Regions from separate parts of the Bacillus mexicanus genome, predicted to be linked through region 3. Evidence: riboswitches for the same ligand, from Rfam matches in the RefSeq annotation. Region 3 holds a riboswitch; each other region holds the start of a gene.
The links. A riboswitch is a leader RNA that binds a small molecule or an ion and turns the genes downstream of it on or off. The one in region 3 is predicted to bind S-adenosylmethionine.
Positions count from the first base shown of each region.

Region 1: linked by a shared signal. The riboswitch ahead of AAGG74_RS05915 (phosphoadenylyl-sulfate reductase) and the one ahead of metI (cystathionine gamma-synthase/O-acetylhomoserine thiolyase) in region 3 are both predicted to bind S-adenosylmethionine.
Region 2: linked by a shared signal. The riboswitch ahead of metE (5-methyltetrahydropteroyltriglutamate--homocysteine S-methyltransferase) and the one ahead of metI (cystathionine gamma-synthase/O-acetylhomoserine thiolyase) in region 3 are both predicted to bind S-adenosylmethionine.

Region 1 covers NZ_JBCEYV010000001.1:1,115,228-1,118,800, forward strand. The annotation lists gene sat (sulfate adenylyltransferase) at 1-212, opposite strand, end outside; gene cysP (sulfate permease) at 261-1,325, opposite strand; gene AAGG74_RS05915 (phosphoadenylyl-sulfate reductase) at 1,337-2,038, opposite strand; SAM riboswitch class I at 2,202-2,307, opposite strand; gene pyrE (orotate phosphoribosyltransferase) at 2,452-3,084, opposite strand; gene pyrF (orotidine-5'-phosphate decarboxylase) at 3,081-3,573, opposite strand, start outside.
Region 2 covers NZ_JBCEYV010000001.1:1,344,579-1,348,151, forward strand. The annotation lists gene rsbRB (RsbT co-antagonist RsbRB) at 1-749, opposite strand, end outside; gene AAGG74_RS07120 (S8 family peptidase) at 968-1,927, shown strand; SAM riboswitch class I at 2,058-2,213, shown strand; gene metE (5-methyltetrahydropteroyltriglutamate--homocysteine S-methyltransferase) at 2,341-3,573, shown strand, end outside.
Region 3 covers NZ_JBCEYV010000001.1:1,490,826-1,494,398, forward strand. The annotation lists gene metC (cystathionine beta-lyase) at 1-1,164, opposite strand, end outside; gene metI (cystathionine gamma-synthase/O-acetylhomoserine thiolyase) at 1,157-2,278, opposite strand; SAM riboswitch class I at 2,347-2,469, opposite strand; gene AAGG74_RS08055 (esterase family protein) at 2,637-3,359, shown strand; gene AAGG74_RS08060 (YjcG family protein) at 3,395-3,573, shown strand, end outside.

The DNA of each region.
Region 1 (3,573 bases), 380 kb from region 3:
ACAACACCTGAAAAAAGACGCATGTTTTCGACAACAGATACGTAATCTTTTTCATTAAAGAAGCCTTCGATCGGGCTGTATGCGCCGATCCCCATTAATTCCAAATCTGCGAAAGAAATTAAATCAAGTTCAATTTCTTTTTGAATACCGCTCACATCATATGATTCATCTACTCTGTTTACTAATGTTCCTCCGTGTGGTGCTAAGCTCATAATATCAATTTCCTCCTAGTTTACTTATAGATTAACTCAGATTAATGGTCAGATTCCCCCGCCTTGTTCGTGGACAGTGCGTCTCTCTTTGCGAATGGCCTTTGTCAGGCTGATGGCACCGCCTGCCGCTAAAAGCACACTTACCATAATAAAGATTGAATAATAATCACCTTTTAAAAACAAAGATACAAGAAGATAAGAAATCGATAAGGATAAAAACGGAGATACAATCCATACCTTCAGCATCGTTTGAACGACTTGTTTATGAAACACGTTCGGGCCGTTTTTGGCCATGCCGATTCCGATAATTGATGATGACGTGACTTGCGCTAAAGGCACCGGCATCCCAAATACAGAACTGATGATCACCAGTCCGGCACCTGTACCGGATAAGAGAATGCCTTCGCCTTTTGCGAATCTCGTAATTTTCTTCCCGTTTGTCTCTAATACCCGCCGGCCTAATAACAGCGCGCCAAGAGCAACAAAAATTCCCCCGTACAAGGTTCCTTTCGCCACATCAAGCACACCGGCCGCAACTAATGGGCCAACGGCATTTGCAACATTGTTCATGCCGGCAGAAAATGCTTCGAAAAATCCGGCACCTAACAAAACAATGCCAAGGATTTTTTGCTTTTTAGAAGATTTAATTTCAATTTTAAAATAACGAAACAGCTTAGATACGAAATAAGTGAAAGCGAAGGCGAACAGCGGGACAACAATCCAAAACGACACAATGACCAAAATTTTGTTTACAAACAATACTTTGTAAGCCACTCCCACTCCGACAACAGCACCGACTGTTACTTCGCTTGTCGATAAAGGAATGCCAAGAAGATTAGCCGTAAAAAGCGAAAGCGCAGCGGCTCCAATAATGATGCAAACAATCGTCAGTGTAATCGTCTGTTCGGGGATAATCCCGGAGCTGATGGTTTTGACGACCTCGCCTCCGCCAATGACCGCCCCTGACAGTACGCCGACTGCACACAGGATTAAAGCGTAGGTTTTTCTTTTGACGGCTCCAGAGCCATAAGCGACTCCCATCGAAGCCGCTGCACCGCTCGCGCCAATATTCATTGCGAAAAACAAGCTAAATAAAATAGCGGCTAGTTCCATTTTCCAGCTCCTTATTCATGCAGTCCGCATTCTGTTTTCGCCATACCATTCCATCTGCCTGAACGTAAATCCTCTGCGGTAAAAGCAGGCGCCGTACAAGGCGCACAGCCAATACTTGGATATCCTTGGTCATGAAGCGGATTGTAGTCCAGCTCATTCCGGGATGTGTATCTCCATATGTCTTTCCAAGTCCAATGGATGAGCGGGCATACTTTTACTGATTTGAATTTTTCATCTTTGTTTAAGAAGTTCGTATTGGCGCGGCTCGGTCCTTGATCGCGGCGCAGACCAGACAGCCAAGCTGGATGTCCTGAAAGCGCCTCTCGTAAAGGAACGATCTTTCTAAGATAGCAGCACTGATTCGGCTCTCTTTCCCACAATTTGTCCCCATGTTCTTCGGCTTGTTCCTCAAGGGTAAGGTCTGGTTTTTTCAAAATGATATTAAGACCCGGATAACGCTCTTTCACTCGCTCAATCGTTTCATAGGTTTCTTTAAAATGAAGCCCTGTATCAAGGAACACAATCTCTGCGTCTTTTTTCACTTTATAAATTAAGTCAATGAGAACGATCCCCTCAATTCCGAAACTGCAGGCATAAACAAGCTCATTGCCATAATGGCCGTATGCCCATTTTAAAACTGACAGCGCTCCTTTATAAGGATCGTCTTCGGGAAATGTAATCGTTGGTTCTTCCCAATTATCATACGTTAACATTTCTCATTCCTCCTTTCGGAGACAAACAAACAGTAGCTTTCTGCCGGTTGTCTTTTCCCATTTGTAATGTGATGTGCGGCTGCTGTTATGACAGACAGCCTTTCTTCCTCTTAAAACAAAAAACTTTCAATCCGGCGGAAAGAAAGACAGGAACAGCATACAGCCCTTATCTTTCAAAATGGATTCATTTTGCTGGAAGTAGCACCTTACAAACTATTGCAGGTTGCCGGGCTTCATAGGTCCAGTCCCTCAGCCGCTCTTGATAAGTTTTTAGATTTGTAGTAAATTTTAGCACAATTCTAACATAAGTCAACCCGACTTTTTTGATAGGATTAATAAAAAAACAGACCCATAGGCCTGTTTTCAATCACATCAAGGTTTTGAACCCTTTGTATATCATCAAAATTTATTTTTTACTTTTTAAACCAATCTTTTGACTCGGGATTTCGTTTCCACGTTTTCAGCTTTTCCAGATCGTCTGACTGAATCTTTCCGTTTTCGAGCGCGACCTCTGTGAGCGTATCATAATCCGTCAAAGAGTAGTATGGCAGTTCTGCTTTTGTGAAGGCTTCCTGCGCTTTAGGGAGACCGTACGTAAAGATGGAGACGACACCGAGCACTTCACAGCCAGCCGCTTGCAAAGCTGCCGCAGCTTCAAGTACGCTTCCCCCTGTGGAGATTAAATCTTCAATCACGACCGTTTTTTGCCCTTTTTGCACTGCCCCCTCAATCTGATTGCCTTTTCCGTGCGCTTTCGGTTTGCTTCTCACATAACACATCGGCAAATGTAAACGGTCAGCCGCTAGAGCAGCATGAGGAATACCGGCTGTTGCTGTTCCCGCAATCATTTCAGCTTCAGGAAAATGCTCTTCGACAAGCTTGCTGATGCCTGCGGCGACATCATTTCTGACCTCAGGGAATGATAGCGTCAGACGGTTGTCACAGTAGATTGGCGATAAAATACCGCTTGCCCACGTAAATGGCTCGTTTGGGCGTAAAAATACAGCTTGGATGTCTAATAGATGTTTTGCGATGGTTTGTTTCATTGTTTGATTCCCTCCCATTCGAGTCTGACAGCTTCATAAGCTTTTACCGGGTCTTTCGCTTTTGTAATTGAGCGTCCTACCACAATCGCTGATGAACCTTTTTCTCTTGCAGCGGCAGGTGTTGCTACGCGGATTTGGTCATTCGCCGTGTCCTTTGACATTCTGATCCCCGGAGTGACAGTCAGAAATGAAGGTGATACCGCTTGGTAAATGGCTTTTGCTTCATGAACAGAGCAGACCACGCCATCAAGCCCGCTTTCTTCCGCCAGTTTGCTATAGTGCACAACCGTGTCGATCAGAGGCTTTTCGATCAGCAGTTCATTTTTCATTATTTGTTCAGATGTGCTTGTCAGCTGGGTTACCGCGATAAGAGATGGGCGTTTTTTTCCTGACGGTGTCCCTTCTTCTAAGCCTTCCATAGCTGCCTGCATCATTTTTTTGCCCCCGGCCGCATGGACATTGACGAGATCCACTCCGAGGCTTGCAAGA
Region 2 (3,573 bases), 150 kb from region 3:
GCAATTTCAGGTCTGATTCCTGACAGGGTTGATTTAACACCGATCAAATTCAGGGCCTCGATCAATTTAAAGATTTGGTGCGCGACCATCGTATCAACTATCACAACACCTGACAGATCGATTAACAGATTCTCCACACGTCTTTTTGCACAAGATTGAAGCGTGTTTTCCAAAATAAACTTCGCCCGTTCGGTATCAATGTCACCGACAAGCGGAAGCAAAGCTGTTGACTTGCTCAGGGTAATAACAGGTGAGCTTAATTCCAATATCATTTCTCTCTGAGCGTTTAATTGCTGTTTGGCATTTGTTTCAGCGTGATCAACGAAAGTATAAATGGTGAAATCAAAGACTTTGACAATCAAATCAGCCCATTTTTGTTTCTCTCCCGATTCAAACGCCGATTCGTTTTCTTCTGCAAACTTCTCAAAATACTTCGTATATAATCTCCGATTTCTCATAAACTCCCGAATGACATACTGAACCGGAGTATTAAGATGCTTTTGATCGTCCGTCAGCTCAATGACCCACTCTTGAAATTCTTCGAGAAATTGTTTTTCCGGTAAAACATACATGTAGTTCAAATGTCGGTAAAATTCTCTATCCTGCTCTTTCAATTCTTCCGTTACTGACGCATTATGTAAGGCGTAAAGCGAATTCGGATCGCTTTCCTCCATTGTATCAATCCATTCCTCGGCCATTTGTTCCACATGCTCTGAAAAAAATGCATATAATTTTTCATTCAGTTTCATCACAATGCTCCTTTCCCTAACATTATTATAACTTGACCGACGGCTGAATCCCAGTCATACATATTAAAGCTGTTTTTTTGAAAATAATTGATTATTTCGACGGGATCCTATTTTTTCAAAATGATTCAAATGACTCTGTCTGAACGATTGTTTTTTTCATATAATAGGAGGTAACACCCTTGTATCCACTTGAAAGCATAAAAAAGGAGGGCTTTTTTATGAATGGTGAAATCCGCTTGATCCCGTATGTGACCAATGAGCAGATCATGGATGTAAACGAGCTTCCTGAGGGCATTAAAGTGATTAAGGCGCCAGAAATGTGGGCAAAAGGGGTAAAAGGAAAAAATGTAAAAATCGCTATATTGGACACTGGATGCGACGCAAGCCATCCTGATTTAAAAACCCAAATCATCGGCGGAAAGAATTTTACGGATGACGACGGCGGCAAGGAAGATGCAATTACCGACTACAACGGACACGGCACACACGTCGCCGGAACTGTTGCAGCCAATGATTCAAACGGCGGGATTTCTGGAGTTGCCCCTGAGGCAAGCCTGTTGATTGTGAAGGTTCTCGGTGGTGAAAACGGCAGCGGACAGTACGAATGGATTATTAACGGCATTAACTATGCTGTAGAACAGAAAGTCGATATTATCTCAATGTCTCTTGGCGGACCAACCGATGTACCTGAGCTGAAAGAAGCGGTGAAAAATGCCGTTAAAAGCGGAGTGCTCATCGTTTGCGCAGCGGGGAATGAAGGTGACGGCGACGAACGCACAGAAGAGCTTTCCTACCCTGCGGCATATAATGAAGTCATTGCAGTTGGATCTGTTTCCGTAGCGCGTAAATTATCAGAATTTTCAAACGCTAATAAGGAAATTGATCTTGTCGCTCCGGGTGAACAAATATTATCTACCCTCCCTAACAAAAAGTACGGTAAGCTTACCGGCACATCAATGGCTGCCCCCCATGTCAGCGGAGCGCTCGCTTTAATCAAAAGCTTTGAGGAAGAAGCATTTCAACGAAAGCTATCTGAATCTGAGGTTTATGCACAGCTGATCCGCAGAACATTTCCGCTTGATATTGCTAAAACGCTGGCAGGCAATGGATTCCTGTATTTAACTGTTCTAGATGAGCTTGCAGAACAGGCAGAGCAATCACATTTGCTGACCCTATAAAATTATTTTTCTTATATAATATAATGAAAATACTGTAAAATATTTTTTCGATTCTATGTTGACAGTGAATTTGGATTCCTGTTAAGATTACCAACAAATGATTTAACTTTTAAAAAATTCATAACATTTTCTCTTATCGAGAGTTGGGCGAGGGATTGGCCTTTTGACCCCAACAGCAACCGACCGTAATTCCATTGTGAAATGGGGCGCACTGCTTTTCGCGCCGAGACTGATGTCTCATAAGGCACGGTGCTAATTCCATCAGATTGTGTCTGAGAGATGAGAGAGGCAGTGTTTTACGTAGAAAAGCCTCTTTCTCTCATGGGAAAGAGGCTTTTTGTTGTGAGAAAACCTCTTAGCAGCCTGTATCCGCGGGTTAACGAGAGTGTTTTACATATAAAGGAGGAGAAACAATGACAACCATCAAAACATCGAATGTAGGGTTTCCAAGAATCGGACTGAACAGAGAATGGAAAAAAGCGCTTGAAGCGTATTGGAAAGGCAGCAATGATAAAGATACGTTTTTAAAGCAAATCGACGACCTGTTTTTATCTGCCGTAAAAACACAAATTGACCAGCAGATTGATGTTGTGCCTGTTTCTGATTTCACACAGTATGATCATGTACTCGACACAGCAGTCAGCTTCAACTGGATACCGAAACGATTCAGACATTTGACTGACGCTACCGATACATACTTCGCTATTGCCCGCGGAATAAAAGATGCCGTGTCCAGTGAAATGACAAAATGGTTTAATACAAACTACCATTACATCGTTCCTGAATATGACGAAAGCATTGAGTTCCGGCTGACACGAAACAAACAGCTCACAGATTACCGCAGGATCAAACAGGAATACGGTATTGAGACAAAACCGGTGATTGTCGGCCCTTATACGTTTGTCACGCTTGCCAAAGGCTATAAACCATCTGAAGCAAAAGCAATCCAAAAACGCCTTGTCCCGTTATATGCACAGCTGTTAAAAGAGCTTGAGGAAGAAGGCGTTAAATGGGTTCAAATTGATGAGCCGGCGCTTGTTACAGCTTCTAGCGAGGATGTCCGTAGCGCAAAAGAATTATTTGAAAGCATAACAAGCGAGCTTTCCTCCTTGAATGTGCTTTTGCAAACGTATTTTGATTCTGTTGATGCTTATGAAGAGCTGATCTCTTACCCGGTACAGGGAATTGGCCTTGATTTCGTCCACGATAAAGGCAGAAATCTGGAACAGCTCAAAACACACGGTTTTCCGACAGACAAAGTGCTGGCAGCCGGCGTGATTGACGGACGCAACATTTGGAAAGCGGATCTTGATGAACGTCTCGATGCCATTCTCCATATACTCAGCATTGCTAAAGTGGATGAACTGTGGATTCAGCCTTCCAGCAGCCTGCTGCATGTGCCTGTAGCGAAACACCCTGACGAGCATTTGGAGAAGGATTTACTGAATGGATTATCCTACGCAAAAGAAAAGCTAGCCGAGCTGACAGCTTTGAAAGAAGGTTTAGTATCAGGAAAAGCGGCGATCAGTGAGCAAATTCAGCAGGCGCAAGCTGATATTCAAGCACTCAAACAGTTTGCAACAGGCGCAAATTCCGAACAAAAGAAAGAGCTCGAGCAATTAACCGCTAATGACTTTAAGCGCCCG
Region 3 (3,573 bases):
CACGGGAGCAATTTGCTTCAGCGCTTGTTCGAAATCACGTTCTAAATCGTCTGCGTGTTCGACACCCACACTAAGACGGAGCAGACCGTCTGTAATACCGCGTTTTTCACGCTCTTCCTTAGGCATTGCCGCGTGAGACATTGTTGCCGGATAAGACAAAATGGATTCTACTGCACCAAGGCTGACAGCAAAGACAGGAAGTGATACGTTTTCTACTAATGCCTTAACAGCCTCTTTGCTTTCAAGCTCAAAGGATAGCACGGCGCCCGCTCCCACCGACTGGCTTTTATGCGTTTCAGCGCCCGGATGATCAGACAGCCCTGGATAATACACGCGTTTCACCGCCGAATGCTTCTGGAAAAACTCCGCAAGCCGCTGCGCTGTTTGGCTCGCTTTTTCTAAACGGACCTGTAATGTTTTTAAGCCGCGTAGCACGAGCCAGCAATCTTGCACGCCAAGGACGGCGCCAAACGCGTTTTGCAGCTTATACAGCTGCTTCCCAAGCTCTTCATCCTTGACAGCAGCCAGTCCTGACAGCACATCGCTGTGTCCGCTCAAGAATTTCGTTGCACTATGAAGCACAATATCCACGCCAAGATCAAGCGGACGCTGCAGTGCCGGTGTCATGAATGTGTTGTCCAGAAAGGTCAGACAGCCGTTTTCTTTTGCAAGCTGAACAACTGCTTTAATATCAGTGATCCCCAGTGTCGGATTTGACGGTGTCTCCATATAAATAACCTTTGTGTTCGGCTTGATCTTCCGCGCTACTTCATTCGTATCCGTCATGTCGACAAATGTATGCTCAATGCCAAACCGGGTCAGCACCTCTGTCACCATACGGAAGGTTCCGCCGTATACATCTTCCGTCACAAGAACATGATCGCCCTGTGACAAAAGTAAAAATGCTGTTGAGATTGCAGCCATGCCTGAACTAAAAGCAAATCCTCTCGTTCCGCCTTCCAGTGCGGCAATTGTTTCTTCGAGAGCTGTTCTTGTCGGCGTGCCTGAGCGGCTGTAATCGTATGAGCCAAACTCTTCAAATGAAGATTGATGAAAAGTCGATGCGTGCTGGATCGGTACACTGACTGCCCCTGTTGATCCGTCTGTTTTAAATGGATTGTGCACGAGCTGGGTTTCCAGCGTCCAATTATTATGATTACTCAAATGAAACAGCTCCCTCTTTAACCTGACATAGCGCTTGTTTTAGATCCTCTTTTAAATCGTCTGCATGTTCTATTCCGACCGAAAAACGCAGCAGGCGATTGCAGACCCCGTTTGCGATACGGATATCTTCAGGAATATCCATGTGTGTCTGTGTGGCAGGATATGTAATGAAGCTCTCCACCCCGCCGAGGCTTTCTGCAAAACAAATTGTTTTCAGCGCTTTTAAAAATGGATTGATCCACTCTTCGTTTTGCAATCGGAAGGACAACATGCCGCCTTTACCCGGATACAGCACATCCGCAATTTCTTCCCGATCTTCTAAAAACGCCGCAAGCTCCTGTGCGTTTGCCTGATGCTGGCGCATTCTGAGACTGAGCGTCTTCATTCCTCTCATCAAAAGCCACGAATCAAACGGAGGCAGGACGGCGCCGATTGCATTTTGATGCTGAAACATTTCCTCTCCAAGCTTCTCATCCTTTACAACGACAAGTCCCGCAAGCAAGTCGTTATGCCCGCCTAAATACTTGGTTGCGCTGTGAATCACAATGTCTGCCCCCAGTTCAAGCGGACGCTGCAAAACCGGTGTATAAAATGTATTATCTACGATCAGCAGAAGACCGTGCTCTTGAGTGATCCGAGCAATTTTTTCAATGTCCGCCTCTTGCATGAGCGGATTTGTCGGTGTTTCCACAAACACCGCTTTGGTATTCGGCGTTACCTTTGAGCGTAAACAGTCCTCATCGCTAAAATCATCATAATGAAAGGTCAATCCGTATTTTTTCCATTCATTTTCAAACAAACGGTACGTGCCGCCATATAAGTCCGATGAAACGATCAGTTCATCTCCGCTTTTAAACAGTGCCATAATCGTTTGGATGGCTGCCATTCCCGAACTGAAGGCAAGCCCTCTCGCTCCGTTTTCTAAACTGGCGATTGCGTCCTCGACAAGCTGGCGTGTCGGGTTTTTCGTCCGGACATAATCAAATCCAGTCGATTCCCCGATCCCCCTGTGGCGGTATGCTGTTGATAAATAAATAGGAGGACTCACTGTTCCCGTTACTTCGTCGCTTCGGTTCCCGATTTGGGCTAATTTCGTTTCAACGTGTTGTGACATATAGCTGACACCTTCCCTTTTCATAATAAAAAACCCCTTCTTGATAAGAAGAAGGGGTTTAACGCTTCTTCTTATCTTCCAAGCATAAAAAACGCTTGCTGGATTTAGCACCTTGGCGCTTTGCACTTATGCAAAACAGGCCGGTTGCTGAGGTTTCTAAGGGCCAGTCCCTCCACCTCTCACGATAAGAAATATCGATTGAAATTTTCTGATTGTTTTATATTAGCGCAATTTGCAGTTTATTTCAACACTTTTTTGTTCGAGTTCCGAACGGTTTAAAGAGAGAAATTTCTAATAATTCGTGGTACAATAATGAAAAATAGCAAGAAAGTCTAGTGATGTCCTGGAGGAATATATGATGGCACCGAAAAACGGCACAGTACAAGAAAAAAAGTTCTTTTCAAAAGAGCTGAATGAGGAAATGACATTGCTCGTTTATCTGCCGTCCAACTACTCCCCTCTCTATAAATACCATGTCATTATCGCACAGGACGGGCATGATTATTTCCGGCTGGGGAGAATCGGCAGACAGGTTGAAGAATTGCTTTCCAAACGGGAAATAGAACGGTGTATAGTTATCGGTGTGCCTTATAAGGATGTAAAAGAGCGCAGAAAAACCTACCATCCGGAAGGCTCAAAATTTTCGGCCTATAAACGGTTCATCGCCCATGAGCTCGTTCCGTTTGCTGACGAGGCGTATCCTACCTATCAGGTCGGCTACGGGCGAACTCTGATCGGGGACTCGCTTGGAGCGACCATATCGCTTATGACAGCGCTTGATTATCCAAATATGTTTGGAAATATTATCATGCAGTCTCCTTATGTTGACAAACATGTTTTGGAAGCTCTCAAACAGTCGGGCGATATCAAACACCTCTCTATTTATCACCAAATCGGAACAAAAGAAACCGACGTCCACACGACAGACGGAAGCATTCTGGATTTTACAAAACCGAATCAGGAGCTGAAACAGCTGCTGGAGGAGAAACTTTCCGATTATGAATTTGAACCATTTGAGGGCGATCACAAATGGACATATTGGCAGCCGCTCATCACGCCTGCGCTGAAAAAAATGCTTTGACACTTTATCATACTTTATTTCAGGAGGGACATACTATGAAATATGGAATCGTTTTATTCCCATCAAAAAAACTCCAAGACCTTGCGAACTCTTACAGAAAGCGCTATGACCCAAGCTATTCCCTGATTCCGCCTCATTTGACGCTGAGAGCATCGTTTGAATGTGCGGAGGAGAAAGCGGATCAGCTTGTATCCCATCTGAGAAACATCGCAAA